2 regions of the Alicycliphilus denitrificans K601 genome follow, and region 2 is predicted to be linked to the other one. Evidence: predicted binding sites of a transcription regulator. Region 2 holds the regulator's gene; the other holds the start of a gene.
The links. The regulator sigma-54, encoded in region 2, starts transcription at its own class of promoters, with help from an activator protein. The targets are predictions, from matches to a motif close to TGGCANGNAANCTGCTTT.
Positions count from the first base shown of each region.

Region 1: the regulator sigma-54 is predicted to act here: its motif matches at 2,847-2,864, upstream of ALIDE2_RS03555 (DUF4114 domain-containing protein).

Region 1 is NC_015422.1:732,106-747,521, reverse strand. It holds gene ALIDE2_RS03575 (acyl-CoA ligase (AMP-forming), exosortase A system-associated) at 1-679, opposite strand, end outside; gene ALIDE2_RS03570 (acyl carrier protein) at 763-1,023, shown strand; gene ALIDE2_RS03565 (hydrolase 2, exosortase A system-associated) at 1,025-1,879, shown strand; gene ALIDE2_RS03560 (hydrolase 1, exosortase A system-associated) at 1,876-2,718, shown strand; gene ALIDE2_RS03555 (DUF4114 domain-containing protein) at 2,913-3,671, shown strand; gene ALIDE2_RS03550 (GNAT family N-acetyltransferase) at 3,774-4,766, opposite strand; gene ALIDE2_RS03545 (hypothetical protein) at 5,181-7,433, shown strand; gene tviB (Vi polysaccharide biosynthesis UDP-N-acetylglucosamine C-6 dehydrogenase TviB) at 7,937-9,214, shown strand; gene ALIDE2_RS03530 (NAD-dependent epimerase/dehydratase family protein) at 9,241-10,338, shown strand; gene ALIDE2_RS03525 (oligosaccharide flippase family protein) at 10,435-11,856, shown strand; gene ALIDE2_RS03520 (glycosyltransferase family 2 protein) at 11,969-12,916, shown strand; gene ALIDE2_RS03515 (GNAT family N-acetyltransferase) at 12,917-13,954, opposite strand; gene ALIDE2_RS03510 (polysaccharide deacetylase family protein) at 13,966-14,979, opposite strand; gene ALIDE2_RS03505 (polysaccharide deacetylase family protein) at 14,976-15,416, opposite strand, start outside.
Region 2 is NC_015422.1:4,637,494-4,652,909, forward strand. It holds gene ALIDE2_RS21955 (THUMP domain-containing class I SAM-dependent RNA methyltransferase) at 1-347, opposite strand, end outside; gene ALIDE2_RS21960 (methyl-accepting chemotaxis protein) at 460-2,283, shown strand; gene ALIDE2_RS21965 (acyl-CoA thioesterase) at 2,285-2,728, opposite strand; gene ALIDE2_RS21970 (RNA polymerase factor sigma-54) at 2,742-4,295, opposite strand; gene lptB (LPS export ABC transporter ATP-binding protein) at 4,345-5,133, opposite strand; gene lptA (lipopolysaccharide transport periplasmic protein LptA) at 5,142-5,786, opposite strand; gene ALIDE2_RS21985 (thiol:disulfide interchange protein DsbA/DsbL) at 5,906-6,562, opposite strand; gene ALIDE2_RS21990 (SPOR domain-containing protein) at 6,642-7,277, opposite strand; gene argS (arginine--tRNA ligase) at 7,290-8,993, opposite strand; gene ALIDE2_RS22000 (PsiF family protein) at 9,118-9,444, shown strand; gene ALIDE2_RS22005 (DUF2214 family protein) at 9,502-9,957, opposite strand; gene ALIDE2_RS22010 (dicarboxylate/amino acid:cation symporter) at 10,051-11,388, opposite strand; gene ALIDE2_RS22015 (hybrid sensor histidine kinase/response regulator) at 11,588-14,248, shown strand; gene ALIDE2_RS22020 (LuxR C-terminal-related transcriptional regulator) at 14,314-14,952, opposite strand; gene ALIDE2_RS22025 (LysR family transcriptional regulator) at 14,966-15,416, opposite strand, start outside.

The DNA of each region.
Region 1 (15,416 bases), 1.1 Mb from region 2:
CCAGCAGGGTATCGTCGGCATGGTTGTGCAGGTAGCTCGCCACGCTGACGGCCCCGCTCACCAGGTTGCGGTGCGACAACACCACGCCTTTCGGCCGGCCCGTGCTGCCGGACGTGTAGAAGATCACCGCCACGTCCATGTCCAGCGCCTGGGGCAAGCCGGCCGGCCGGCCGGCCAGCACCTCGGGCCAGCCATGCAGGGCGATGCCGCCCGCCAGGGGGGCAGACGCACCCGGCGCCCCCTCATCGCACAGCACCACGTGCCGCAGCCCGGGGCAATCGGCCAGCGCCGGCGCCAGGAGGGCCAGCCGCGCCGCAGATGTCACCAGCACCTGCGCCTCGGCGTCCTGCAGGATGTGCGCCACCTGCCCGGCCTTGAGCAGCGGATTCACCGGCACCAGCACCCCGCCCGCAGCCGGTGCGGCAAAGCTGGCCACCACGGCTTCCACGCGCTTTTCCAGGTACACCGCGACGCGCGCGCCCCGTTCCAGCCCCAAGGCCAAAAGGCCTGCGGCGCAGCATTCGATCTGCGACTGCAGGCCGGCATAGGACAGGTGCGCCCCATCGACCGTCAGCGCCGTGCGATCGGGCCAGCAGGCGGCGGCCCGGGCTGGCAGCTCGTGTAACAGAACAGGGGGAATTCCCCTTTGGAAGTCCGACTCTTGGGGCATGCGGCGCATGTTAAGCCATTGCCAGGCCCCCAACGGCCGCCCGTCAAGTGTCTAGAATCAAACGCAGTCCCGTCTCCTCCCCCTCCCCCGCCATGAACCTGACCGAACAAGTCCTGCACGTGCTCGACAACGCCCTCAGCCTGCAAGGCCGCGCCACAGCCTTCGATCGCGACACCCCGCTGCTCGGGTCCCTCCCCGAGCTCGACTCCATGGCCGTGCTGGCCGTCATCACCGGGCTGGAGAACCATTTCGCCATCACCTTCAGCGACGATGAACTCCATGGCGCAGTCTTCGCCACCGTGGGCAGCCTGTGCGACCTGGTGGAGCAGTCATTGGCCCGACAAGCCTCATGAGATGAGCCCCCGCGCGCGCGCCGCCCTGCCGCAGGCCTTCTTCCTTACGACCGACACCGGTCAGCGCTTCTGCCTTTTCCACCCCCCGCAAGGCGCCACGCCGCTGGGGCGCGTGCTCTACCTGCACCCCTTCGCCGAAGAGCTCAACAGCACCCGCCGCGTGGTGGCCGGGCAGGCACGCGCACTCGCGCAGGCCGGCTATGGCGTGCTGCAGATCGACCTGCTGGGCTGCGGCGACAGCGCCGGCGACTTCGCCGACGCCACCTGGGCCGCCTGGCTGCACGACGCGCAGCAGGCCCATCGCTGGCTGGACGACCACGCCAGCGGCCCCCTGTGGCTCTGGGGCATGCGCTCTGGCGCCTTGCTTGCGGCGCAGCTGGCCGCCCTCTTGCAGGCACCAGGGACTGCGCCCACCCACCTGCTGCTTTGGCAGCCCGTGGCCAGCGGCCAGCAAATGCTGCAGCAGTTCCTGCGCCTGCGCGCCGCCAGCCAGTGGCTGGGCGCCGGCAGCACGGGTGAGCCGCCCCCCTCACAGACGCTAGCACAAGGGCTGGCCATCGCCATTGCCGGCTACACATTGAGCCCCCGACTGGCCCAAGGGCTGGCCGAGGCGCACATGCCCGACCCCGGTTCGCTGCAGCCGGGGCGGCTGGTGTGGCTGGAAACATCAGCCGCGCAAACACCCTCGCTCAGCCCCGCCGCCGGCAAACAACTCTCGGCCTGGCATGCCGCGGGCTGGCAGGTACAGGCACAAGCCGTGGAAAGCCCGCCCTTCTGGCAAACCGTGGGCACCGACGAAGCCCCCGCCCTGGTCCAGGCCACCCTGGCCGCCCTCACCCACCCGCCCCAGGCATGAACGTCCAGGAACAGCCCATTCACATAGCCGGCGACGGCTTCGACATGCTGGGCATCCTGACCCTGCCCGCGCCGGATACCCCCATGCGGCACATTGGCGTAGTGGTGGTGGTAGGTGGCGCCCAGCACCGCGTGGGCAGCCACCGGCAGTTCGTGCGACTGGCCCGCCGCCTGGCAGCCGCCGGCCACCCCGTGCTGCGCTTCGACCTGCCGGGCATGGGCGACAGTCCCGGCGAACCCGTGCCATTCGAAAACACCGCCCCCCATATTGCAGCCGCCGTGGAGGCGATGCTGCGCGCCGCGCCCGTTCGGCACGCCGTGCTCTGGGGCTTGTGCGACGGGGCCTCGGCCAGCCTGCTGTACATGCAGGCAACGCAGGATCCGAGCGTGACCGGCCTGGCCCTGCTCAATCCCTGGGTGCGGTCCGAAGCCGGCCTGGCACGTGCGCGGGTCAAGCACTACTACCGCCAGCGCATCCTGGAGCCAGACTTCTGGCGCAAGCTGGCAAGCGGCGGCGTAGGCTTGACGGCGCTGCGTAGCGCATGGAACAACCTGCGCGCTATGCGGCATGCAGTAGCGCCTTCACTCTCATTTCAAGAGCGCATGGCGCATGCCTGGCAAGCGTTCGAGGGCAAAATCCTTCTCATACTGAGCGAGCGCGACCTGACGGCGCAGGAATTTGTCGAGTACACAGCCACGCAATCGGCCTGGAGCCATGTCCTGCAGCGCCCTGGCGTGAGCAGGCACGACATCGCCGGCGCCGACCACACTTTCTCGCAACCGGCCTGGCAATTGCAAGTGGAAGACCTGACGCTGGCGTGGCTCGGCGCCATGGCATAGGCACGACAGCCAACGGCAGGAAGCGCAGCTTTCAGCTGCGAGCGGCGCCCCTCTTCAGCAGGGCCAGGACCGTCAGATTTTTTTACACCCCACAGACCGCTCGCACATAAGTTGTTGATTTTATTATTTGGCACGCAACATGCTTATGGCAGTGCATCCCGCATTCGGTGGAATGTCACTCAAAGGAGTTCATCATGAAAGCACTCAAAACGTTGGTAGCCTCTGCAGTCCTTGCCATGTCTACCGGCGCGTTCGCTGCCACGGTTTTGCCCGGTTCCGAAACATCGCTGCAAACCATCATCAACAACGCATACGGCGGCCCAGGCGCTTCGCCCGTGTCTGCCGCGCCTAACGTCAACACAAATCAAGCTGGCGCAGAACTGTTCCAGATCGAGGCATCTGGTGGTTCCATTGCCACCATGATCCTTGAGATCGCCGGGAATGCCAACATCAATACGTTCGGTATTTACGACCCCTACAACACAGCTACCCAGTTGCAATTGTTTTCTGGCAGCGCCAGCAGCGGTGCTCAAGTGGCCATCACCGTCGATGCTTCCAATCAATTCAAGGCAGTGGACCTTACCAACGGCGGCATACTCGGAAGCATGCTGTTTACCTCCAGCACGTTCGGCTATTACCTGAGCGGCCCCGGGGGCACATTCTTCTCGCAGGCTAGCCAGAATGGCGGAAACGAGCAAATGGTGAGCTACCAGGGCGATGGAGACACGGTCCAGTTCCCGGGTCGTGCAACTGGCGTATGGGGGTCTTCCAGCTATGTCCTGGGATGGGAAGACCAGTCTCTGAGCGGCGGCTCGGACAGGGATTACAACGACATGGTCGTCTACGTCGAGTCCGTGACCAAGGTTCCGGAGCCCGGTTCGCTGGCTCTCCTGGGCCTGGGCTTGTCCGGTCTGGCCTTTGTGTCGCGCCGCAAGCAAAAGGGTGCGAAGTAAGCCTAGTCTGAGGCCCACACGCATAAAAGGTGGCTCCGGCCACCTTTTTTTTGGCTCGAAGATTCAGGGAGCCATCCCAGAGTTGCCAAGATACCAACCCGATCAGCGCCGCCGCAGCATCCTCCCCGCAAAATGCCGCCCCGCGGCCAGCAGGCCAGGAAGGCGACGCGGGTCAAACGCCACCAGGCCCACCCGCTCGCGCCGCATCGCCATCCAGTCGCGCTTATAGGCATCGTCGCCGCTCAGATAGTCCACTTCCAGCACCCGGTCCACGTCCATGGCGCGCTGCATGAGGGCTGCCGTCAGCACCGAGCCGGCGGACAGCCTCTCCTGTCCCTTCACATAGGCCAGCTTGTAGATATTGGCCTTCCCGTCACATACCAGCCAGACCTGCGCGGCCAGGGGCTGCTCCCCCAGCCACAACACCCCCAGGCGCAGCCACCCTTCACGCGCCGCCATGCGCACCAGGGCCGGCATGAAATCCGGACAAGGCTCGGGCGACTTCCAGCTTTTGGCATACACCGCTAGGTACGCGGCCAGACATGCATCCAGTCCAGGCGACGCATCGGCAATGATGTCGATGTGCCAAGCCCCTCCCGCCCGGTCCAGCCGGCGCCGCCCGCGCTCCACGCTGTGCCGCAGGGCCGATGGGCGTTGCCGCCAATAATCGGCAAAGCCCCCGCCAGGCACCGGCTGGTACCAATTCCCGAAGCAGAAAAACCGATCCGTCCAGTAGCCAGCGGCGCGCAGTCCCCCTTCCAGCCCCGCCAGCCACGCGCCATCCGCATCCAGCGGCTGCAGGCGCAACACACTGCTGCCCGGCAACTGTCGCAAGGCATGTGCAGCCGCTTGCCACTGAGCAACAGAAACGTCCTGGATCGCCCTGGTCGAGCCTACCGGGCCATAAAGGCAGCTGTAATAGTTGCTTAAAGAACACAAAGAGCCAGCCGAAGACTCCTGCATCAGGTGCAAGTGAACTGGCTCACTGGAACGCGAGGGCAGCGGCAAAGCCCAGTGTCCGCGCGGAGGCCGCTCAAAGCCATGAGCCAGCAGGTTGGCAAACCAGGCCTCAGACTGAAAAACGTCGCCGAGCACGCAACCTTCCTCCACAAATGGCGCGCATTGCACAACCCGTTCCGTTGCATTCTCATCTGAAATACAGCGGGTCATCTTATATGTGTGTAGTCGTTTCGATAGTAAAAATTGTGTTCTCGCATCATTCGACTTAGGCGAAGCTACGGCCCGAGTAACACTGGAAATCCCAGCAATTCCTTGCCGCGACAACCAGTTACGCCTTGCGTTGCGCCTACCCAGACAATGCGTCGCTCCCTGGGCTGGGCTCCGCCTCGTTCGTAGCCACAACCATCTGCAATCGCTCATTGAGCGGTTCTACCCTAGGGAAACCACCCCCCATACCTACCTCTTAGTACCTGGCATCACGGCTACAGCGGTCGAAACGCATGCCGATAAGTACCTGAACGCATCCACATTGAGTGCCAAAAGCCATATATGAAAACTTCACTGATTCGGACCCAGTTTTCCAAGGGCCGCTACCACCAGCCATTGTCGGGCCTGCTAGTCCTGGCCACTTTGTCGGGCTGCGGAGGCGGCAGCAACGGCGGCGAATTGGCTGCAGAGGCGATGTCGCCGGTCACAACAAGCGCAGCGTCTACGTCGATTACTTTCAGGCCCGTGGCGTCGTCTTCATCAACGACATCATCAACCCAGCCATCACAGTCAACCACATACCCTACAACCCCGACACTACCGTCTGCGCCCACTCTGATCCCGAAGGCGCCTTTTAGCTGCGCGGCCGATGCGCTCACCTGCGTAGAGGTCGCATCCACCGGTTCCCAGGCCCAGGCCTCCGTGCCCGTCACATTCGGGCAGCCATTCAAGGCCGGGGACTGGCAGTTCACCACCCAAGGGCTTGTTGCCAAGGTGGACGGCGCCACCATCCCACTGCAGGCAGACGAAATTTCCTCCCACCGTGACGGCTCTGCCCGCTTCGCCGTCCTCAGCACCCAACTCAGCACCCTGCAGCCCGGCCAGAGCAAAATCATCAACCTCTACACCGGCGCCAAATCCACAAGTACCCCCAGCGTTCCCAGCAATCCCGACTGGAACCTGGAACTGGAAGCCCAGGTGTATGACACCAACGGCAGCATCACCACCTTGGTGGCGCAGCCCCAGGCCGATCTCGTCAAACAGATCGCCAACAATACAGGCCGCCGCCTGTCCGGTGCAGTAGCCAACGAATACACAGTGGCCCTGCCCTTCAAGAACAAGGCCACCGGCGCCACGCACCCGCACCTGACGGCCAGGCTGCACACCCGTCTGGTGGACGGCGGTCAACGCATTCGCACCGACGTGGTGATGGAAAACACCCGCACCTGGACGGCCAACCCCGGAAACATTACCTATTCGTTCGCCGTCAAGCGCAACGGCAGCACCATCTACACCCAGCCCAAGTTCACCCACTACCATCACGCCCGCTGGCACAAGGTGATATGGACCGGTGCCTCGGCAGAGCCGCAGGCGCGCGTACGCCACAACATGCCGTACTTCATGGCGAGCAAGGCAATTTGGAACTATGACCTCAGCCTGAGCATTCCAGAAGCGGTGCTCTCTGACTTCTACAAGCAATACACGCAAGCCAAGACGTCTCAAGCCAACCTTGGCCCCATGGCCAACCTGATGTTGACGCCCGCTTTCGGTACCACGGGCGGTCGTCCTGAAATTGGCCCTGTGCCGCAATGGACGGCTATGTACCTCATCTCTCAAGATGATCGGATGAAAGAGGTAATGCTGGCCCATGCCGATGCAGCCGGCTCCGTCCCCATCCACTATCGCGACGACTCATCCAATCTGCCACTCGACCTGGACCGGTTTCCGAATGTGTCGACCTGGCTTGGCAGCTCACAGCCTGCACTGCCAACCGTTGTCAATGGCACGACCATTTGGCAACCGGATACTGCGCATCAGGCCTCCTATGCCTATGTGCCCTATCTGGTTACCGGCGATGCATTCTTTCAAGATGAGCTGATGTACTGGGCTGCTTGGAATCTGACAGCAATGAATCCCGCATACCGGGGAGCTGGTCAGGGACTATTGTGGGAAGATCAGGTCCGCGGACAAGCATGGACGATGCGCGCGCTCGGAGAAGCCTCTCGCATCATCCCCGATACGCACGCAATGAAAGCATACTTTCAGCGCCGGCTGTCCAACAGCCTTGAATGGTTCTATCAAAATTGGGTTGTTACCCCCGCGGCCGACGTGTCGCCCATGAGCTCTCCGGTTAACCCGTACGATACGACCACGGTCGGACCATGGCAAAACGACTTCTGGGCCATCGTCATGGCTCAACACGCCGAGGCAGGTGAGCCACGAGCCATGGAACTCCTCAATTGGGTAAGCAAGTTTGGAGTAGGCCGCTTCATGAATGAAGCGCAAGGATTCTGTCTGGCCAAGGCACCCGCTTACTACCTTCAGCTTAAGAATTCAAGCGGCCAGTGGATCAGAAGCTGGAGCGAGCTTGCCCAGGTCAACTTCCCGGGCGTCACCTGCAACGGATCTCTCGAATATGATGGATACCCGACATGGTCTGGTGGATATGCAGCAAATGCACGCGCAATGCTTGCCGCCGTATCGAGCCTTAACATCACAAATGCAGCTACTGCATACACCCTCTGGAAATCGAAAACATCATCAATGGACAAGGATTTCTTGAACAACCCCACCTGGGCCATTGTTCCGAGGTAAATAGATCCAACAAAATGCACGTCCACCAAGCATTCATTCAGCTAGGTGGTCAGCAAATCCACGAAAAGGCGCCACTTGGCGCCTTTTTCTTTGGGCCAAGCAGATTCAAACCCGCCTCAGATATTTGCCTCCAGGATAAATTCGCGACTCAAGCTGCGCCTACAAAGAACGGATTCATACCTGAAGTGCAACACCTGCCAACAGCCAAGCCATGCAGATGCACGCCCCCAGGAAGTACAGCCCACTCCAACCCGCGAATTGCATGACGATGGCGAGCCCGATGCGGCAAAGTTGGAGCATCCACGCGATGGCTCGCCAACTTGATTGCCCACCCGTCATCATCAATTGCAAATTTCGCCACAAGTTCATCACGCCGCAAGGGCCTGGGGTACGATCACCGCAGGCGGTCTACTAGGAATTGTCTCTGTACTGCCCGCAACGCCCCACCCTCACTCATTGAAACCCTGGGTGCTGCAGTCCAGCCCATCCACTTCACCGCAGCCATGAACTTGAGTCACGAAAAAATTGCCATCATCGGCCTTGGCTACGTCGGCCTACCGCTTGCTGTCGAGTTTGGCAAGCATCGTCCTGTGCTGGGCTTTGACGTCAATGCTGCACGCATCGCGGAATTGCAGTCGGGCAGAGACAGCACGCTGGAAGTTTCCCCAGGAGATCTCAGGGCCGCAACCCACCTGCGATACAGCGCCAGTACGGAAGATCTGAGGGACTGCCGTGTTTTCATTGTCACAGTGCCAACTCCGGTAGACAAAGCCAACCGCCCGAACATGACGCCTCTGATCAAGGCCAGCGAAACCGTCGGCACGGTGATGCCCGAGGGCGCTGTGGTCATCTATGAATCCACGGTCTATCCCGGTGCCACCGAGGAGGTTTGCGTTCCTGTGCTCGAAAAGTTCAGCGGCAAGGAATTCAACGTCAGTTTCTTCTGTGGCTATAGCCCGGAACGCATCAACCCTGGCGACAAAGAACACCGTCTGCCTACCATCAAGAAGGTGACAAGCGGTAGCACTCCCGAAGTGGCCGAGGCGGTGGACCAGCTTTACAAACAGATCATCACCGCAGGTACCCATAAGGCGAGCAGCATCAAGGTGGCCGAAGCTGCCAAGGTTATCGAGAACACACAGCGCGACATCAACATCGCGCTGATGAACGAACTCAGCCTCATTTTTCATAGGCTGGGCATCGACACCCTGGAAGTATTGCAAGCCGCCGGCACCAAGTGGAACTTCCTATCCTTTCGCCCGGGCCTCGTCGGAGGCCACTGCATTGGTGTGGATCCGTACTACCTGACACATAAGGCGCAGGAAGTCGGTTACCACCCCGAGGTCATCCTGGCCGGTCGGCGCGTCAACGACAACATGGCCAACCATGTCGCTGACCAGACGGTCAAGCTCATGTTGCGCAAGGGCCTACCAGTGCTAGGCAGCAAGGTTCTGGTGCTCGGTCTGACGTTCAAGGAAAACTGCCCCGACGTACGGAACACCAAAGTCGTCGACATCGTCCGCAGGCTGCAGGGCTATAACACCCAAGTTGATGTGTTCGACCCGTGGATCAACCTCGAAGAAGCTGAACACGAATATGGCCTGAAGTGCCTGGCCGAAATGCCTGCGCCCGGTCAATATGCCGCTGTCGTGCTGGCGGTGGGACATCATCAATTCATGACATTGGGCGAGGTCGGAATCAAGGCCTTGGGACAACGTGACGCCGTGCTGTTTGATGTGAAGGGCATCTTGCCGCTGGGTACTGCAGATGGCCGGCTGTAATAGTGAATGATCATTGGAAGTTCCGCATGAATAATATGGACCAACGATCCTCGGCGTACGAACTGCTGAAATCTCGCCTCATTAATGAACAGCATGTTTGGCTTGTGACCGGCGTGGCAGGTTTTATCGGCAGCAACCTGCTGGAAACCCTGCTCAAACTCAATCAGCGTGTCGTCGGTCTGGACAACTTCGCCACCGGGCATCAGCGCAATCTGGACGAGGTACAAAGCCTGGTGACGCCTGATCAATGGGCCAACTTCCGTTTCATCGAAGGTGACATCCGCAGCTTGAATGACTGTCGGAATGCGATGCAGTTCTCTCCTGCCCGCTCCGGGAATACAGATGTCAAAAACGAAGCCGTCGAATACGTGCTTCACCAAGCAGCACTGGGTTCCGTTCCGCGCAGTCTAGCTGACCCCATCACCACTAATAGCGCGAACATCACGGGCTTCCTGAATGTGCTGGCGACAGCGCGAGATGCTGGGGTTAAGAGCTTTACCTACGCCGCCAGCAGCAGTACTTATGGAGACCATCCCGCTTTGCCCAAGGTGGAGAACATCATCGGCAAGCCTCTGAGCCCTTATGCCGTGACTAAGTACGTCAACGAGCTATATGCGGAAGTATTTGCGCGTTGCTACGGATTCCGGACCATTGGCCTGCGTTACTTCAACGTATTCGGATCAAGACAGGATCCCAATGGCGCCTATGCGGCGGTGATCCCGAAGTGGACTGCGGCGCTGCTCACCAGAGAAACTGTGTATATCAACGGCGATGGGGAAACCAGTCGCGATTTTTGCTATGTGGCCAATGCAGTGCAGGCCAACTTGCTCGCAGCAACGGTGATTGGCAGCGAGGCGACCAATCAGGTCTACAACATTGCCGTGGGCGGCCGCACCACCTTGAACCAACTGTTCGCATTGCTGCGGGAGAATCTGGCGCAGTTCGGCGTGGATCCGGTGGTGCAACCAGCCTATCGCGACTTTCGCGCTGGCGATGTTCGCCACAGCCAAGCGGACATTGGCAAGGCAATGACCTTGCTGGGCTATGCGCCAACGCACAGTATTGCTGAAGGCTTACGGGAGGCAATGAGATGGTACGTCGATCTTCAACGCCAGCCGCAATGACATGTCTTCGAATATGCCGTATATACCAGCTCTAAACCAGTAGCAGGCCTCAGCGCAGACGCCCATCACGTGATTTCGGTTCGTCAAAAAGTCGCCTTGCAGTTCCTCGTCAGCAACCTGGCCCTGGTCGCCAACTTCGTGCTGTCGATCGTGCTGGCCCGCCTGCTCACGCCCCAGGACATTGGCATTTTCTCCATGAGCGCAGTGCTCATGGCCGTGGCCCATGTGTTTCGCGACTTTGGCGTCACCGCATTCATTAAGCGCGAAAAAGAGCTCACAACCGAAACCCTGCGCAATGCGCTCGGCGTGCTCCTGATTACCTCTTGGAGCGTCGCCACGATCATGTTTTTTAGTGCCCCCTACTGGGCGCATTTCTTCCATGAAGCCCGAGTCGTACCCGCGGTGCAAGTGTTGGCGCTGGGCTTTGTATTCATTCCATTGGGCGCTATTCCCATGGCCATCCTGTCGCGTGAGATGGCCGTAGAGAAGTCGGCTCTTATAACTGCGGTGACCTCAGCGGTATATTTCGGCGCGTCGGTAATGCTGGCACTCGCGGATTTTGGCCCCATGACCATGGCCTGGGCCAACTTGGTCAACATCATCACTACTGGAGCCATGGCTCGCTGGGTGGTTGACCGTCCACTACCTTGGCTACCAAGCTTTCGCCAGCTTCACGACATCGTTCACTTTGGCCTGGGCAATCTGTTGACCGCCCTGCTCAAGGCGGCAGACAACGCACTGCCCGATATCCTGCTTGGACGTTGGATGACGCCTGCCGCAGTAGGCCTGTTCAGCCGCGCCAACTCCACGGTAAACATGGTGGGGACGGCATTGCTGCCCACGGTCAATTTCTTCGCCCTGCCCTACATGGCCAAGGTGCACCACACCCATGGGCCGGTGGCGGGGGAATACCTGCGCGCCAGTTCGCTGATCAACGCATTGATGCTGCCCGCGCTCGCCGCCATTGCAGTACTCGCACATGACATCGTGAGCCTGCTCTACGGCCGCGCCTGGCTGGAGGCCGTGCCCGCCATTCCGTGGCTATGCCTGTCCTATGCGATCAGCAGCCTGTTCACACTCAGCGCCCCAGCCCTGACCGGCGTCGGCAAACCCTATGCCGCCATCGGACCCAACGCCGTGTTGGTGGCGGCCAAGGTCGTATGTGCCGTTTGGCTCATGGATGGAACCCTGCACACCTTCGCGCTGGCGGTGGCGCTCGGCCAGTTGATGAGCGTGCCGTACTACCTGTGGATCCACGAGCGTTACCTGGGCCTGCGCTGGACTGCATGGATCAGGAGCACGATGTCATTGGTGGCACAAGCCCTGCTGGTGGGGTGCGTCTGCCTGGGGATACGCCAAATGTTGCCTCAAGACATGCCCCCCTGGATTGCCATTGTCGTCACGGGCGTCTGCGCCATGCTGGCGTTTTTGATAGGCTGCTTGCTGCTGCGATTGCCCATGGCCGACGAATTGAAACGGCTGCAGCACGCTCTCATGCAACGGCGACGAAGCCCGTGAACAACGTACCAAGTGGCGACGATGGACCAGCCGGCATATTTGCCATGTGCACGCCAAGTCCTGCAAAGCGCATGACGCTCGAAAAGATGCCGTGGTACTCTGGAGACAGACCATGAACCGCCCCCGTGTCTCCGTCATCATCCCCGTGCGCAATGGCAAGGACTACCTGCAGGAGGCCCTAGACAGCGTGCTGCAGCAATCATTTACCGATCTGGAATTGCTGCTCATCGACGATGGCTCCACAGATGACGATTACGACCGGTACGCTCTTCAGGACAAACGCGTCCGCGTAATTCACCTACAGGGCATGGGCGTTTCGCGGGCCCGCAATGTGGGCATGGCACAGTCCCGGGGAGACTTGCTGGCTTTTCTCGATGCCGACGACGTTTGGTTCCCCGGCAAGTTGCAGGCACAGGTGAATTACTTTGACGCGCATCCGGAAGTGGGCATCGTCTTTGGCAAGTTCATTCGATGGCAGGCATTGCCGAGTGGAGCGTTTGCGCCAGCCAGATCGCTCATGCAGGACGCAAGCAAGCTCACTCACGCCGATCCCGAACGGTCGGGCTGGCTGTACACCAGACTGCTGGGTGGATTGCTGGTCGGCATGAACACTGCGGTGGTGCGGCGCACCGTTTACGAGGCGATTGGCGGATTCAACGAGGCCATGCGGCAGGGTGAAGACTACGATTTCTGGCTCAAGGCTTCGCGGGTGGCTGAAATGCATTCACTCAACGGTCCCGTGGCCCTGTATCGCATCCATGGCGCCAGCGCCATGCACCGGTTGTCACCCGAGAACCACCTCGTCAATCTACTCAATGCAGCAGCCATACGATGGGGATTGGACACGGTCAATGATCAAAGTCTCACGCCCAAATCGTTCCATGAACGGCTCGCCCGCGTGTACTTTGACCATGCCTATGCCCACTACTGGCACGGCGACCGGACCATCGCCCGAGCCGCCTTCTGGCATGCACTGCGACGCGGCCATCACCCTCTTCGCTGCTTGGCCTATATCGCGCTGTCCTATTGGACAGGTCATGCAAAACCATCGACCCACTGATCAAGCGGCGAAACGCCAGCGCAGCCGTTGAATGAGGCCCAACGCCTGGCCCCAAGGGTTGGCTGAAACCAAACCTTTGAGATACTGATGCTCATCGTTGGCGAAGTCCCGCTTGGCCACGCTATCGCCCTCACCATGGTCTATGCAGGCAATGCCGTAATCCCGTGCCTTCGACAGAATGTGCCGATACAGCACACGTCCGGGGGAATAGGCGGCAAGCCGACTGTCATAGGCAGGAAACCAATAATGCAGCAGCGGCCCGCACTGCAGGCCGAAATGGCCCGCAACCAGTTGCCCGCCACAACGCAGCACGCTGAGCCGAGGCAGACAGAGTGGATCGCGAGACTCCAGCAGACGGTTCAATAGCCGCACATTGGCTGGGTTCAACAACGCTCCGCCATCATGGCCGGTACGCAGATATTGCGCGTTCTTCAGCGCCACCAGCAGTTCCAGATCCTGTGCAGGCGCAGCGGATTGCATCTCGAACGTCAGTGAGCCATGCTCCGTTACCAGTTTGCGCTCACGCCGCTCTATCTCGCTAACGACCTTTCTTTTCCGGGCTCGCAGCAATTCCCAGTAGGTATCTCCGCCATCGGAATGAATATGTGTGCGCAGCCCCTTCCTCGGGCTGTCTCCGGCCAGACCATGGACCGTCTGGCTTTCGTCAAGGTGTGTGAAATACAGACACGGTATGCCAGCCGCCTTCAGCAATGACTGCCACTCCAGCCTGACCTCGAAACGCGCCAGGAGGCCGAAGTAGTCGGTCATCTGGCGCCCCACCGGCTCCCTCAGGCCCAAGCGCCCCAGCCATCCAGCCGAACGTTGCAGCGGCATTACACCCACCAATTCGTCGTCACGCCAGCACAACAGCACATCCACGGGATCGACGGTGGCGTTCACTGCCTCCGCATAAGTAGGCGACAGAAATGCCCAGCGCGAAGACGAGTTCTCATCGAGCAACCGTGCCCACCCATCGCGCTCCGCCGCGGTCAACATGTTGAAGGGTTTGCGCCGAATGCGCAGGCGGTCGGTATTCATGGGCATAAGGGTCAGTGGCGCTGCAATGGGCGAAAGAACAAAAACGTGGCCAGGCGAGCAGAATCAATATCGCCCGCCCTGCAGGTCCAGGCGTTCTCAGGCACGTGGATACGCCCCAGCGCGGGCAACGGACTCGGCCAGCGTGATACATCTGCCAACACGGCATCGCTGGTGAACATCCACTCGAACCCGCTCTTTCTTGCCACTGCGACCAATGTACTGGACCAGGCTCCGTGCGGAAACGACATGCTTCGCACTGGCTGGTTCAGTTCGCCCAGCATGTGCTCGCTGGCCTGCAACTCAGCCTCGGGATCTGGAGACAAGGTCAAGGGGCTGTGCGTGTGACCATGCCCTCCGATGGCGAGGCGGCCCGCTTCCAAGGCTTTCAATTCGCCCAGCGTCACCATTTGCCGCTCTGCAACCTGGCCCAGGACACCTGGAGCATGCTGCTCCAACCACGCGCAGCGCTCGGCTTCCGGCATGGCGCCCAGATGGGCCGCCGGGGCCTGGCTGACACTCCCCTGCGGCTTCTCGGTCCACCCTGCGGCCGCACACAACCGAGCAGACGCCCCAGGTTCTTCCAGGGCCGCCACCAACGCGTCTTGCCACCAGCGCGGACTGTCCAGAGCCACAACCTCACTGGCCAGGAACAGCACCGCCGGCAGGCCACGCCGGGCCAGTTCGGGGACTGCATGGGTCAAGGTGTCGCGCCAGCCATCGTCAAAGGTGATCAGCATGGGGTTGGGGGGCAAGGGCCGCTGCTCCCGGCGGGCAGCCTGCAAGTCGTCCAGGCCCAGTACGCTGTAGTGACGCTGCACGAAGTCCAGCGTGCGCCGAAAGCCGCCAAGGGTAAAGGTGAATTCCCTCTCGGCGAGGGCAAAAGCCGGGTCATCAGAAGGCAGCACCCGATGGAACATGAGCACCGTGAGGACGCGGCGATTGCGCCAGCGGTGCCACGCCCCCAATGCACCGCAGCGATAGAGCGCTGTGCGCAAACCGTCCTTCAGGGATACGGCAATGCTCATACAGCCGCCTCTGGCACCTGCATCGGTTCCGTCATCAGGTTGCGCACCAGTTGATAGGTCACGTGCCAATCGCGCTCGGCCCACGGAGTGAAGCGCGGAATCTGGAACGGCGACGTGCACGCGTCAGCCACCCCCCAATGGGTGGTGACAGCGTAACGGTAGCCAGCATGCCTCACGGCATCCACGTGCAGGCGGGAGAAATCGGCATAGGGACGGCCATTGGGGTAGGCAAAGCCATTCACCGGCCCGCCCACTATGGCTTGCAGGTGTTCACGGGCGCCGCCAATCTCACGCTCGGCTTCCTCGGCATTGCAGTAGTCCAGGATGGGGTGCAAGGCAGTGTGGGCACCAATACCAAAGCCCTGGCTGTGCAAATCGCGCAGTTGGTTCTCGCTCATCACCGGAACGTCGGCTGCTTGCACACCTGCCGCAGCCTC
Region 2 (15,416 bases):
CGCAGGGCGGCGAAGTTCAGGCTCTTGAGCGGGCTGTGCTGCGCCGTCACCTCCACCTTGAAGCTCTGGCGCGGGGTGAACCAAGCCTCCCAGGCCACGTCGCCGGCCAGCGCGTAGATGTCGTTCTCGCTGCGGTAGGGCCGCTCGGCCAGCTGCACCAGCACGCGCTGGGCCAGGCGGCTGTGCAGGTTGAGAAGCAGCGCGTCGCGCCAGGCGGCGCGCACCAGCACGCCGGCGCGGCCCACCAGCAGATCCTGGCCGGCCAGGCCCGTGAGGCCGTGCACCTCGTCGGCCAGGAAGCCCTCGACGCCGGCGGCGCAGGGCAGGAAGAGTTGCAGGGTGTTCATAAAGCGCCACAAGCATAAGCGCTGCGGCACCCGGGCTTTCCCGCTGGCATGAACTTCCTTTCATCACAAACGGTAACATTCAACACGATTGCACAACAAATACGGAGACACCATGTTCCAAAGCCTGCGCGCCCGCCTGATCGGGGTCAGCATCGCCGTCGCCACCCTGTCGCTGCTCGGGCTGTCCCTGGTGGCCTACGTGGTGGTGCGTTCCAACATGCTGCAGGCGCTGGACGAGCGCATCGGCGGGCTGACGCGGCAGCACGCCGCCGAGCTGGGCCAGTGGATCGCGGACAAGCAGCAGCTCACCGGCTCCCTGCTGATCGCCGTGCGCGAGGAGCAGCCCCTGCCGTTCCTGCAGGCGGCCGAAAAAGCCGGGCTGGACCTGGCCTATTTCGTCATGGCGGACAAGCGCCACGCCTTCACCAAGCCCCGGCCCGCGGGCTATGACGGCACGGCGCGCGGCTGGTACAAGCAGGCCGTGGCCGCGGGCGGGCCGGCGATCACGCCGGTCTACCCGGACTCGGCCACGGGCCAGTTGACGGTGAGCCTGGTCCAGCCCGTGATCGAGGGCGGCCGCACGGTGGCCGTGGTGGGCTCGGACATCAACCTGACCACGGTGGTGAAGAAGGTCACCGGCATACGTGCCACTGGCAAGAGCTTCGCCTTCCTGATCGACGGCACCACGGGCAACATCCTGGCGCACGCCAACCAGGCACTGGCGCTCAAGCCGGTGAAGGAGCTGGCGCCCGGGCTCGATTCCGCCCTGTTCACGCGCCTGGCCGGCCAGCAGGGCCATGGCGAGGTCACCATCGACGGCAAGCCACAACTGCTCTACGCCGCCAGGGTCGAGGGCACGCCCTGGATGCTGGCCGTGGCGGCCGACCGGGCCGACGCCCTGTCCGCCCTCGACCGGCTCGGCCACGTGGCCATGCTCAGCACCGTGCTCTTCGTGCTGGCCGCCGGCCTGGTGATGGCGGTGGCGGTGGCGCGCATGCTGCGCCGCCTGGCGCTGGTGCGCGATGCGCTGCAGGGCATCGCCTCGGGCGAGGGCGACCTGACGCGCCGCATGGACGTCTCGGGCCGCGACGAGCTCTCGCAGATCGCGCAGGCCTTCAACCAGTTCGCCGACAAGATCGCCGCCGTGCTGCTGCGCATGCGCGAGGCCGCCGAATCCGTGCGCATCGCGAGCGGCGAGATCGCCACCGGCAACAACGACCTGTCCGCGCGCACCGAGCAGCAGGCCGGCTCGCTGGAGGAAACGGCAGCCGCCATGGAGCAGATCACCGCCACGGTGCAGCAGAACGCCGCCAACGCCCGGCAGGCCGATACGCTGGCGCAGGACGCGTCGCAGGTGGCCAGCCAGGGCGGCGCCGTGGTCGAGCAGGTGGTGCAGACCATGGACGGGATCAACAGCGCCTCGCAAAAGATCGAGGACATCATCGGCGTCATCGACGGCATCGCCTTCCAGACCAACATCCTGGCGCTCAACGCCGCCGTGGAGGCCGCCCGCGCCGGAGAGCAGGGCCGGGGCTTTGCCGTGGTGGCCGCCGAGGTGCGCCAGCTCGCGCAGCGCAGCGCCACCGCGGCCAAGGAGATCAAGGCGCTGATCGACGACTCGGTGCAGCAGGTCGACGCCGGCAGCCGCCTGGTGCGGGACGCGGGCGAGACCATGCGCAAGGTTGAGCACAGCATCCGCCGCGTGAGCGCCATCGTGGCCGAGATCAGCAGCGCCAGCCAGGAGCAAAGCACGGGCATTGCCGAAATCGGCTCGGCCGTCTCTCAGATGGACCAGGGCACCCAGCAGAACGCCGCCCTGGTCGAGCAGGCCACGGCGGCCGCGCAGTCGCTGCGGCAACAGTCTCAGGACCTGGCGCAGCTGGTCGCGGCCTTCAGACTGCCGCAGGGAGCGGCCGCGCAAAGGCTGCTGGCTTGAACTACGACGGTGCCGAGCCGGCCACCAGCAGCAGCTGGCGCACGGGCTCGGGAATGGGCGCGGGCCTGCGCGCGGCCCGGTCGATGAAGACGATACCGGTCTTGCCGCGCGCGACCTCTCGGCCCTGGGACTTCTCCGTCATGCGGAACACCAGGTCGAAGCCGTAGCGGTTGAAATCCTGCGGCGTCATCTGCACACGCAGCGTCTCGCCATGGAAGGCCTCGGACTTGTACTGCGCCAGCATGTCGCCCACCACGGTGGACAGGCCCGCCACGTCCGCCTCGGTATAGCCCAGGGACTTGAAGAAGCGCACGCGCGCCTCCGACACCAGGCTGAGCAGCTGGGCGTTGTCCAGGTGGCCGCCCTGGTTGACGTGGCTGATGTAGACCTGCAGCTCTGTGCTGAAGCCGAAGTGCGCCGGCAGGTCGAAGACGATGCGTGCCATGGGGTATCTCTTTCTATAGCGCCTTGCGCAGGTTGGCGGGCGCGATCTTCAGCGCCTCTCGGTACTTGGCCACGGTGCGGCGCGCGCACTCTATGCCCTGCTCCTTGAGCATGTCGGCGATCTGGCCGTCCGACAGCGGCTTGTGCGGATCCTCGGCGGCGACGAACTGCCGGATGAGCGCGCGCACCGCCGTGCTCGACGCGCTGCCGCCGGTCTCGGTGCCCAGGCCCGAGCCGAAGAAGTACTTGAGCTCGAACGTGCCCTGGGGCGTGGCCATGTACTTGGCCGTGGTCACGCGGCTGATGGTGGATTCGTGCAGGCCGAGCTCGTCGGCGATCTCGCGCAGCACCAGCGGGCGCATGGCCAGCTCGCCATGCACGAAGAAGTTCTTCTGCCGCTCCACGATGGCGCTGGACACGCGCAGGATGGTGTCGAAGCGCTGCTGTATGTTCTTGATGAACCAGCGCGCCTCCTGCAGCCTGGCCTGCAGCGCCTGGTGGCCGTCGCCCTTGCTGCCGCCGCGCAGGGCGTTGGCGTAGACGTCGTGCACGCGCAGGCGCGGCATCACGTCGGGGTTGAGGCGGACGCTGAAGCTCTGCTGCGCGCCGCGCCCGATCTTCCTGACGATCACGTCGGGCACGATGACGTTGCGCTCCACGTCGGCGAAGCGCCGCCCGGGGCGCGGCTCCAGCCGCGCGATCAGCGCCATGGCGGCGCGCGTGAGGTCGTCGCTCGCGGCGCAGGCCTGGGCCAGGCGGCGCACGTCGCGCCGCGCCAGCAGGTCGAGCGGCTGGCGGCAGATGCACAGCGCGGCCTGGATCACCTCGGGGTCGCCCTCCTCCTCCCGGTCCAGCGCCTGCAGCTGCAACGCCAGGCATTCGGCCAGGCCGCGCGCGCCCACGCCCGCGGGGTCCAGGCTCTGCAGCAGGCGCAGAGCCACGGTCAGGCGGTGCACCAGCTCATCGAGCTGCTCGGGGTCGCCCGTGTCCGCCAGGCTCGCGGCCAGGGATTCGAGCGGCTCGTCCAGATAGCCGTCGTCGTTGAGCGAGCCGATGAGAAAGCGCAGCGCCGCCATGTCCAGCTCGGACAGGCGCAGCGCCAGGGCCTGGCGCTCAAGGTGGTCTGCGAGCGATTCGTGGCCGTGCGCCAGGTCCGCGGCGTCGGCCTCGTCGCCATCGCCAGAGCCGCTGCCGACGCTTGCGGGCGCATCGCTGCCCCACTCGCGGTCGTCGCCCGGTATGTCGGTGTCGCCGTCCCAGTCGGTGGGAGCGGCGATATCGGGCATTTGAGCATCGTTTTGGCCCTCATCGCCCGTCCAATCTGCGTCAGCAGCTCCTGAAGGCGTAGCATCCTCGGCCCGGCGGCCGCCCTCGTCCGACGGGGGTGCGACCGGCTCATCCAGCGGCGCGTCGTCCACCGTGCGCTCCAGGAAGGGGTTCTCGTCGAGCATCTGCTCGACCTCCTGCGCCAGCTCCAGCGTGGACAGCTGCAGCAGGCGGATGGACTGCTGCAGCTGCGGCGTGAGCGCCAGGTGCTGCGAGACGCGCAGCGACAGGCTGGGCTTCATGGCCCGGCCCCCGCCGTCCGGCCTCGCGTCGTGCCGCGGCCCATGTCTCTCACATGCGGAAGTGCTCGCCCAGGTAGACCCGGCGCACTTCCGCGTTGTCGACGATTTCCGACGGCGTGCCCTGTGCGAGCACGTGGCCGTCGCTGATGATGAAGGCGTGGTCGCAGATGCCCAGCGTCTCGCGCACGTTGTGGTCGGTGATGAGCACGCCGATGCCGCGCGCCTTCAGGAAGCCGATGATGCGCTGGATCTCGATCACGGCGATCGGGTCGATGCCCGCGAAGGGCTCGTCCAGCAGGATGAAGCGCGGCTGCGTGGCCAGCGCCCGGGCAATCTCCACGCGGCGGCGCTCGCCGCCCGACAGCGCCAGCGCGGGCGACTGGCGCAGGTGGTCCACGCGCAGCTCCTGCAGCAGCTCGGTGAGCCGGCGCTCGATCTCGTCGCGCGGCAGCGCCCGGCCGTCCGCGTCCGTCTGCAGCTCCAGCACCGCGCGCACGTTGTCCTCCACGTTGAGCTTGCGGAAGATCGAGGCCTCCTGCGGCAGGTAGGACAGGCCCAGGCGCGAGCGCCGGTGTATGGGCATGTTGGCCACCGAATGGCCGTCGATGCGGATGTCACCACCGTCACTGCGCACCAGGCCCACGATCATGTAGAACGATGTGGTCTTGCCCGCGCCGTTGGGGCCGAGCAGCCCCACCACCTCGCCCTTCTGCACGACCAGCGACACGTCCTTGACCACCTTGCGGCTGCCGTAGGACTTCTGCAGGTGCAGCGCCTCCAGCCGGCTGGCGCCGTCCTGCGGCGCCCCGGGCGCGCCCTGCGCGCGCGTCTCGTCCACGACCGCGCTCACTGCATGCCACCCAGGCTGGGAGTGGGGCGCAGCACGGGCGGCTCGGTGCGCGCGGGCGGCGCCGCCGTGCCCGAGGCCGGCTCCTTGGGCGACAGCACGGCGCGCACGCGGCCGCCGGGCGTGCCGGCGCTGGTGCCGGCCGGCGCGGTCTTCTGCCCGTCCACGGTGAACACATCCGTGAGGTTGTTGTAGACGATGACCGCGCCCTTGACCTCGTCGGTGAGCTGGGCCTCGCGGTAGCGGCGCAGCTCGGCGCGGCGGGTGAACTTCACGGTGTCGGCGCGGCCGTCGTATTCGATGACCTCGCCCTCGCCCTCGACGAACTCGTCGGGCTGGCCCGGCGGCGTGTCGCGCTTTTGCCGGAAGAAGGCGCGCTTGCCCGGCTCGGCCGTCACCACGCCGTGCTGGAAGCCATCGGGATCCTGGCGCACGTCCAGCTGCTCGCCGCGCAGCACGATGGTGCCCTTGGTCATGACCACATGGCCGGTGAACACGCTGGTCTGCTTGAGCTCGTCGTGGCGCAGCGCATCGGCCTCGATGTTCATGGGCTTGTTGCGGTCAGCCTTCTCGGCATGCGCGCCCGGCAGCCAGGCCAGTGCCAGGGCGCCGAGCAGAAGGAGGGAGGGCAGTCGGATTCTCATAGGGCACGATTCTTGCGGTCATTGTAATAACGCATTCGCCGCCGCAGGCCCGGCGCCGCGCAAACAAAAAGCAAAAAGCGCGCCCGGGGGCGCGCCTCGTGCAGGGGAAACGCGCGGCGTCACCCCTTGCGCACCACGCCGGCCAGATATTCGACGACCTGCAGCACGTTTTGCATGTTGCCGGCCATGGTGCCGTCGGTGTAGTAGCGGCCCGCCACGCCCATGGAGGGCACGCCCTCGACCTGGTAGGCCTCCTGCAGCTGCGAGGCCTTGCGCACCTGGTTGGCGACGGTGAAGGAGCCGTAGACTTCCTTGAACTTCGCCATGTCCACGCCCTGCTTGGCGATCCAGTCAAAGATCAGCTCGTCCTTGTTCAGCGCCTGCCGCTCCACGTGCACGGCACGGAACACCCTGGCGTGCAGCTCGGGCAGCTTGCCCATGCCTTCGAGCGTGTAGTAGAGCTTTTGCTGCGGCACGAAGCTGGCGTTGAAGGCCACGGGCACGCGGCGCACCTGCAGGTCCTTGGGCGCGGCCTTGAGCCAGGCCTCGAAGCTGGGCTCGAACGTGTTGCAGTGCGGGCAGCTGTACCAGAAGAACTCGATCACCTCGACCTTGCCGGCCGGCGCCTCGGTGGCCACGGGCTTGCCCAGCTTGACATAGTCCTTGCCCTCTTTGAACTGGCGCGCCTGCGCCAGGGCGGGCGTGGCGACGGGCAGGCCCAGTGCGGCGGCGGTGGCCGCAGAGGCGACGGACAGGGAAAACTCACGGCGTTTCATGGGTAGGGATCACTCCTGGGTTGGTTAGGGCGTGTTCACGCTCCAAGGAAGGTTGTGAGCATCGGCCGGCGCAAAAAGTTCAGCGCTGCACTCGCACTAGCGCCGAGTCCACGCCAGCACCGTCGAGTTTTTCCTTCAGCGCCTCGGCATCGTCGCGCTTGGCGAACGGGCCCACGCGCACGCGGAACACCGTGCGGCCATTGGTCTCGCGCTCGCTCACGCGCGCCTCCCAGCCCAGCATGGCCAGCTTGGCGCGCTGCGCGTCGGCATCCTGCTGGGTGCGGAAGGCGCCGGCCTGCACGAAGTACTGGAACGGGTCGGCACCGGCGGGCGCGGGCGCGGCGTTGGCCTTGGCGCGCGCCAGATCGCCGAGGGGATCGGCCGACGGCTGGGACGCGGCCGTGCGGTTGTCGGCCGTGCGCGGCACGGGCGCCGCAGCGGATGCCGGCTCGGCCGGGGTGGCCACCGCGGCCCCCTCGGGCGCGCTGGCCGGTGCGGCGGGGCGCGCCGGGTTCTTGCCGTACAGCGGGGCGTTCGGGTCCCAGTTCTTGTTGCGCTGCGCCTCGTCCTGGTCGGACGCCCGCGTGGCGTTCTTGTTCAGGAAGGGGATGGGCACCTTGGTCACGTAGACGGCAACGGCCAGCGCCGCTCCCAGCCCGACGATCACCCCGAGGATGAAGCCCACGATGGTGCCGCCGCGTTGCTGCTTTTTCATATCAGTGGTCACTCACATTCTGGCTGGCGCCGACACACCCAGCACTGCCAGGCCATTGTGCAACACCTGCGCAGTGGCGGCGACGAGGGCTAGGCGCGCCAGCCTGACGGGCTCGTCGTCCACCAGGATGCGCTCGGCGTCGTAGTAGCTGTGGTAGGCGGCGGCCAGGTCGCGCAGGTAGAAGGTGACGTCATGCGGCGCGTTGCCGGCGGCCGCGGCCGCGAGCATCTCGGGGTATTTGGCCAGCAGCAGCATCAGCGCCTGGGCCTGCGGCCCCTCCAGCGGGGACAGGTCCACGTCCGTGAGCGCGCCCACGTCGCAGTCTTCGCGCCAGCCGCGCAGCACCGAGCAGATGCGCGCATGGGCGTACTGCACGTAGTACACGGGGTTGTCGTTGTTCTGCGCCACGGCCAGGTCCACGTCGAAGGTGTACTCGGTATCGGGCTTGCGAGAGAGCAAGAAGAAGCGCACGGCGTCCTTGCTGGTCCACTCGATCAGGTCGCGCAGCGTGACGTAGCTGCCCGCGCGCTTGCTGATCTTGACCTCCTCGCCGCCGCGCACCACGCGCACCATGGTGTGCAGCACGTAGTCGGGGTAGCCTTGGGGGATGCCCACGTCGGCCGCCTGCAGGCCGGCGCGCACGCGGGCGATGGTGCCGTGGTGGTCCGTGCCCTGGATGTTCACCACCTTGCGGAAGCCCCGCTGCCACTTCTGGATGTGGTAGGCCACGTCGGGCACGAAGTAGGTGTAGCTGCCGTCCTGCTTGCGCATGACGCGGTCCTTGTCGTCGCCGTAGTCGGTGCTCCTGAGCCACAGCGCGCCATCCTGCTCGTAGGTCTTGCCGTTGGCGATCAGGCGAGCCACAGTGGCATCGACATGGCCGTTGGCGTAGAGGCTGGACTCCAGGTAGTACTCATCGAACCGCAGATTGAAGGCCTGCAGGTCCTTGTCCTGCTCGTTGCGCAAATAGGCCACGGCGAACTGGCGGATGTTGTCGTAATCCTCCACGTCGCCATTGGCCGTGAACGCACGGTCGTCGGCCTTGACGGTGGCCTTGGCCAGGAAGGCGTTGGCGATGTCCTGGATGTAGTCGCCGTTGTAGAAGTTCTTGGCCAGCGGGTTGTCGGCGTCAGTGGGCCAGCAATCGTCGCCGGGCTTGAAGCCTTTGGCGCGCAGCTGCGTGCTCTTGGTGAGCGTGTCGATCTGCACGCCCGCGTCGTTGTAATAGAACTCGCGGTGCACCTGCCAGCCCTGGGTGGCGTACAGGTTGCTGATGGCGTCGCCGATCGCGGCTTGGCGGCCGTGGCCCACGTGCAGGGGGCCGGTGGGGTTGGCCGAGACGAATTCCACGAGCACCTTCTCGCCGCGCGCCGGCTGCATGCCGAAGCGCGTGCCCTGCGCCAGCACCTCGCGCACAACCTGCTGCTTGGCGGCATTCTTGAGCCGGATGTTGAGAAAGCCCGGGCCGGCGATCTCGATGACATCCACCCATTGCGCGAAGGCGGGCGTGGCCTCGAGCGCGGCCTTGAGCTGTTCGCCCAATGCGCGCGGGTTCTGCTTCAAGGGCTTGGCCAACTGCATGGCGGCCGTGCAGGCGAGGTCGCCATGGGCCGCCACCTTGGGCGATTCGAAGGCCGCGCGGCTGCTGGCGCCTGGCGACAGTCGTTCCAGCTCGCCGGCCAGTGCCGCGAGCAATTCCTGTTTGACGGAGAGCATGGGGTCGGATTCTACGGGTCACCCCGTCATCCGGCAGAGCCGCCCCCGCGTTATGCTGGGTGGCCCGCGAGGCGCCGTGGTGCCGGCGGGCCCTTCACCATTCCCCTTTTCGCAGGAGCATTACATGAAGAAACTGCTTCCCCTGCTGGCTGCCGCCGGCCTTGCCTTTTCGTTCGCCGCACGCGCGGCCGACGCCCCCGCAGCCGGCGCCTCTGCGCCGTCCAAGGCCCCCACGGCCCAGCAAAGCAAGATGAAGACCTGCAACGCCGAGGCCGGCGACAGGAAGGGCGACGAGCGCAAGGCCTTCATGAAACAGTGCCTGAGCGCCAGCAAGCCGGCCACGCAGCAGGACAAAATGAAGAGCTGCAACGCCGACGCCAAGACCAAGAAGCTCCAGGGCGACGAGCGCAAGGCCTTCATGAAGGAGTGCCTGAGCAACAAGCCGGCCTGACCGGCAGCCTGCGCCACACGGCCCCGCGCGCCGCCCGGTCCGCGGGGCTCGTCTTTTTCAGCGCGTTCCCACGCCGCGGGCGAGGAACACGGCCAGCAGCGGTATCAGCGCCATGATGTGGGCCTCGATCATCACCAGGCGGCGCGTGCCGCGCACGGCCTCCTGCGACGGCAGGGCGCCGTGCGCGCGCAGGTCGCGGCGCCAGCGCAGGAAGCGCAGCGTGGGGGCGATGGACATAAGCGCTATGACCACGAACAGCGTCACCTTGGCATGCAGCAGCGGCTGCGACCAGTACCAAGCCGTGCCCTTCATGCCCCACCAGGTGCGCGCCAGGCCCGTTACCAGCATCAGGGCCGCGGAGATGCCGTAGAGCAGGTCCACGCGCGCCAGCCGCTCGACCACCGCCGCGTTCATCCATTCCATGCGGCACAGCGCGGTCTCGCTCGCCAGGAAGGTGGCGGCCATGAGGAAGGCCATGATGTGTGCATAGGCCAGCAGGGCTTCGGTGGTCATGGAGGGGCTTTCGTCTTTCGTGGCAGTCGGCAGTGTGCGCGATCCTAGCCGGGGTGCCGGCCCCTCTTCAACCCATGGCCCCTCCGGGGGCAATCAGGCCACGGCGCCCACCGGCGTTTCGGCGGCCGGGACCGGGGCCGGCAGCGGACGGCCGTTCAGCGCCGCGTCGAGCCGGCCATGGTCCAACGCGTTCTCCCAGCGCGACACCACCACGGTAGCCACGGCGTTGCCCATGAAGTTGGTGAGCGAGCGGCACTCGCTCATGAAGCGGTCCACGCCCAGGATCAGGGCCATGCCGGCCACGGGCACCTCGGGCACCACGGCCAGGGTGGCGGCCAGGGTGATGAAGCCCGCGCCGGTCACGCCGGCCGCGCCCTTGGAGCTGAGCATGGCCACCAGCAGCAGCGCCACCTGGTGGCCCAGCGTCAGGTGGGTGTTGGTGGCCTGGGCGATGAACAGGGCGGCCAGCGTCATGTAGATGTTGGTGCCGTCCAGGTTGAAGGAGTAGCCCGTGGGCACCACCAGGCCGACCACCGACTTGTCGCAGCCGGCCTTCTCCATCTTCTCCATCAGCGAGGGCAGGGCCGACTCGGACGAGGACGTGCCCAGCACCAGCATCAGCTCAGCCCTCAGGTAGCGGCCCAGCTTGAGCACGGAGAAACCGCACAGGCGCGCCACGATGCCCAGGACGACCACCACGAACAGCAGCGAGGTGACGTAGAACGACCCCACCAGCCAGGCCAGGTTGACCAGCGAGCCCAGGCCGAACTTGCCGATGGTGAAGGCCATGGCGCCGAAGGCGCCGACGGGCGCGGCCTTCATCACGATGCCCACCACCTTGAACACGGGCTCCGTGAGGGCGTCCAGGAAGTTCAGCACCGGCCGGCCCGGCGCGCCCACCAGGGCCAGCGCGACGCCGAACAGCACCGCGACCAGCAGCACCTGCAGGATGTTGTCGCCCACGAAGGGGCTGACGAGCGTCTTGGGAATGATGTCCAGCACGAAGCCGGACAGCGTCATCTCGTGCGACTTGGCCACATAGGTCTTGACGGCCGTCTGGTCCAGGTCGGCGGGGTTGATGTTCATGCCCGCGCCGGGCTGCACCACGTTGGCCACCACCATGCCCACGACCAGGGCCAGCCCGGAGAAGAACAGGAAGTACGCCATGGCCTTGCCGAACACGCGGCCCACGGTGCTCAGCTGCGACATGCCGGCGATGCCGGTGACGATGGTCAGGAAGATCACCGGTGCGATGATCATCTTCACGAGCTTGATGAAGGCGTCGCCCAGCGGCTTGAGCGCCTCGCCGTAGGCCGGCTCGAAATGGCCCAGCAGCACCCCCAGCGCGATGGCGAGCACCACCTGGAAATACAGTTGCCGGTAGAAGGGCAGCCGCACGGGCTGGGCTGCGGAGGCGGGAATGGCGTGCATGGAAAGCTCCGGAATGGACGGGAACGGCACCACCGGGGTGCGTCGAGGGTGCCGTTTGTACCGCCGCACGCTTTTCGAGCCGATAACCTATTGGTATTAGCCGAAGGTGCCGCCACAGGGAGCCGCCCGCCACGAATCAGGGTAAATCCCTAGGAACGCCCCGCACCACCCCGGCCACCGACGAACACCGCCATCCCCCATGACCACATTCCTTCGCCGCAAGTTCCTGACCCTGCTGATCCTCCTGGGCGGCATGGCGGGCAGCATGTTCGCGGCCGGCCAGTGGGCGTGGCGGCACTCGCTGCGCGAGGAGAGCGACAGCGTGCAGCGCCAGCTGGCCCTGTACGGGCAGACGCTTTCCCAGCGCATCGACCGCTACCGCACCCTGCCCGAGGTGCTGGCGCTGGACGCGCAGCTGCAGGATGCCCTGAGCCACCCGCTGAGCCCGGCGGAGGTGGAACGGCTCAACCGCAAGCTGGAGCAGGCCAACGGCGCGAGCCAGTCCTCCACGCTCACCCTGCTTAACCGCGACGGCTTGGCCGTGGCCGCGAGCAACTGGCGCACGGCCACCAGCAACGTGGGCGTGGACTACAGCTTCCGCCCCTACGTGCAGCAGGCGCTGGCCCAGGGGCGCGGCAGCTTCTACGGCATCGGCGTGACCACGGGGGAGCCGGGCTACTTCCTCTCGCAGGCCATCCGCGGCGAGGGCGGCCGCATCCTGGGCCTGGTGGCCATCAAGATCGCGCTGCAGGAGCTGGAGCGCGAGTGGCTGCAGACGCCGGACATCGTGCTCGCGTCCGACGCGCACGGCGTGGTCTTCCTGGCCAGCCAGGACGCGTGGCGCTACCGCCTGCTGGAGCCGCTGGACGACGAGGGGCGCCGCGAGCTCGCCGCCACGCGGCAGTACGCCGACCAGCCGCTGCGCCCGCTGGAATACCGCGTGGCGGACCGCATGGACAACGGCGGCCGGCTCGTCAGCGTGCTGGCCCCCGCCCTGCCCGGCCGCATGCTGTGGCAGAGCCAGCCGCTGCCCGGCACGCCCTGGCAGCTGCACCTGGTGCACGCAACGCAGGGCAGCGTGGCCGACAGCCGCTGGGCCGCGGCCGCCGGCGCCGGCGGCTGGCTGGCGCTCTTCCTGCTGGCGCTGTTCGTGCGCCAGCGCCAGCGCCTGTCCGCCCTGCGCCAGCGCAGCCGCCAGGAGCTGGAGGCCGTGCTGCGCCAGCACGCGCAGGAGCTGCGCACCGCGCAGGACGGCATCGTGCAGGCCGCCAAGCAGGCGGACACCGGCCTCTCGCGCAGCCTGGAGCACCTGCCGCAGGGCGTGGTCATCATCGATGCCGACCTGAACCTCGTGGCCTGGAACTCGCGCTACGTGCAGCTGTTCCGCTACCCGGCCGACCTCATGCGCGTGGGCCGCCCCATCGAGGCGCTGCTGCGCCACAACGCCCGCCGCGGCCTGCTGGGCCCCGGCCCGGTGGACGAAGCCATCGAGCGGCGCCTGGCGCACCTGCGCAGCGGAACGCCCCACCTGCACGAGAGCGCCAAGGACGACGGCACGGTGCTGGAGATCCGCGGCAACCCGCTGCCCGAGGGCGGCTTCGTCACGAGCTATGCCGACATCACCAGCTACAAGAACGCCGCGCGCGAGCTGCGCTCGCTGGCCGATGCGCTGGAGCGGCGCGTGGCCGACCGCACGCGCGACCTGGACGCCGCCCGCCGCGAGGCCGAGCAGGCCAACCGCTACAAGACCCGCTTCGTCGCCGCCGCCGTGCACGACCTGCTGCAGCCGCTGAACGCCGCGCGCATGTTCACCTCGCTGCTGCGCGGCCATCTGCGGGGCGATGCCGAGCGGCACGCCGTGGACAGCATCGACGGCGCGCTGGCCGCGCAGGACGCCATCCTGGGCAGCCTGCTGGACATCGCGCGCATGGAGTCCGGCCAGATGGAGGTGCGCATCCGCGACGTGGCCCTGGGCCCGCTGCTGCAGGTGCTGGGCCACAACTTCGGCGTGCTGGCCGAGAGCCGGGGGCTCGCGCTGCGCTGCGTGCCCACGCGCTGCGTGGTGCGCACCGACGAGAACCTGCTGCGCCGCATCCTGCAGAACTTCGTCTCCAACGCCATCCGCTACAGCCGGCGGGGGCGCATCGTCGTGGGCTGCCGGCGCGACGGGGGCGGCCACGTGCGCATCGAGGTGCACGACCAGGGCCCGGGCATCCCCGAGGCGCTGCAGCGCGAGATCTTCGAGGAGTTCCGCCGCCTGGACGAGGGCCAGGACGGCGACCGGGGCGCGGGCCTGGGCCTGGCCATCGTCGAGCGCCTGGGCCGGCTGCTGGGGCACCCGATCGGCCTGCGCTCGCAACTGGGCCGGGGCAGCGTGTTCTCGGTGCGCGTGCCGCTGGGCGACCCGGCCGCCGTGCAGCCCGCCGGCCCGCCGGCCGCCGCCTCCGAGCAGGCGGACGACGCCCCGCTGCGCGGCGCCAGCGCCTGGGTGATCGAGGACGACGGCCCCACCTGCGCCGCCACCCGGGCCCTGCTGCAGCGCTGGGGCTGCCAGGTGCCGCTGGCCGGCGGCGCGCCCGAGGCGCTGGCAGCCGCGCAGCCGGGGCAGGCGCCCCTGCTGGTGCTGCTGGACGTGCACCTGGGCGGCGGCCACCACGGCCCCGACGTCTATGCCGAACTGTGCCGGCGCTGGGGACAGGCGCCCGCCGTGATCCTGGTCACCGCCGAGCACGACGCCACGCTGCGCCGGCAGGCGGCCGAGCGCGGCTGGGGCTTCCTCGCCAAGCCGGTGCGCGCGCCCGCGCTGCGGGCCCTGATGAGCCAGACCCTGCTGCGCCTGCAGACGGAACAAAAAGGATAGCTGCCAGCGCTTTCTGGGTAAGCGCTTGAGGCCATTTTTGCCATCAACCTTCGGCACCCGGAAGATCACAGCCCGTTGTCGGCCTCCAGGCTCTTGACCAGCACGGCCGCCTGCGTGCGGCTGTAGCACGCCAGCTTCTTGAGGATGGCCGTGACGTGCACCTTGACGGTGTTCTCGGCCAGGCCCAGCTGCGCCGCGATCTGCTTGTTCAGCAGGCCGTCGGCCAGGCACAGCAGCACGCGGAACTGCTGCGGGGTGAGCTGCGCCAGGCGGCTGGCCAGCTCCGCGTCGGCTTCGGAACGCTCGGCCGCCATGGGCGGGAACCAGCTGCCGCCCTCCAGCACCTTGCCGATCGCGTCGCCCATGGCCTCGGCAGGGGCGGACTTGGGGATGAAGCCGGCGGCGCCGAACTGCTGGGCGCGGCGGATCACGCGTGGGTCGTCGTTGGACGAGATGACCACCACCGGCAGCCCGGGGAATTCGCCGCGCACGTGCAGCAGCGCCGAGAAGCCGCGCGCGCCCGGCATGCTCAGGTCCAGCAGCACCAGCTCCACCTCGGGGTGCTCCTGCAGCGCCGCGCCCAGCGTGGCCGCGCTGGCGGCCTCCAGCGTGCGGAACTGCGGCAGGCGCTCGTGCAGCACGTGCAGCACGGCGGCGCGGAACAGGGGGTGGTCATCGGCGACCAGCAGCGCGGGCCCGGGCATGTGCAGGGCCCGGTCAGGCGCCGTGCGCCCCACGCCAGAACGTGGGCTGCGCATAGTGGTGCTTGAGGTATTCGATCCACAGCCGCACGCGCAGCGGCAGGTGCTTGCGCTGGGGAAAGACCACGTAGATGCCGTTGGGCGGCGCGGCGAACTCCTCCAGCACGGCGACGAGGCGGCCGGAGGCGATCTCGGACTCGACCTCCCAGGTGCTGCGCCACGCGATGCCCCAGCCGCCCAGGCACCAGTCGTGCAGCACCTGGCCGTCGGAACAATCCAGCGGCCCGCCGGGCTTGAAGTGCACGACCTCGGTGCCGCCACCCGCCACCGGCACGCGAAACGCCCAGCCTCGCGTCTGCGAGGCGTCGCTCGACAGCGTGAGGCAGTCGTGCTGCGCGAGCTCCGCCGGGTGCATGGGCGTGCCGCGCCGCTGCAGGTACTGCGGCGTGGCCACGCACAGGCGCCGG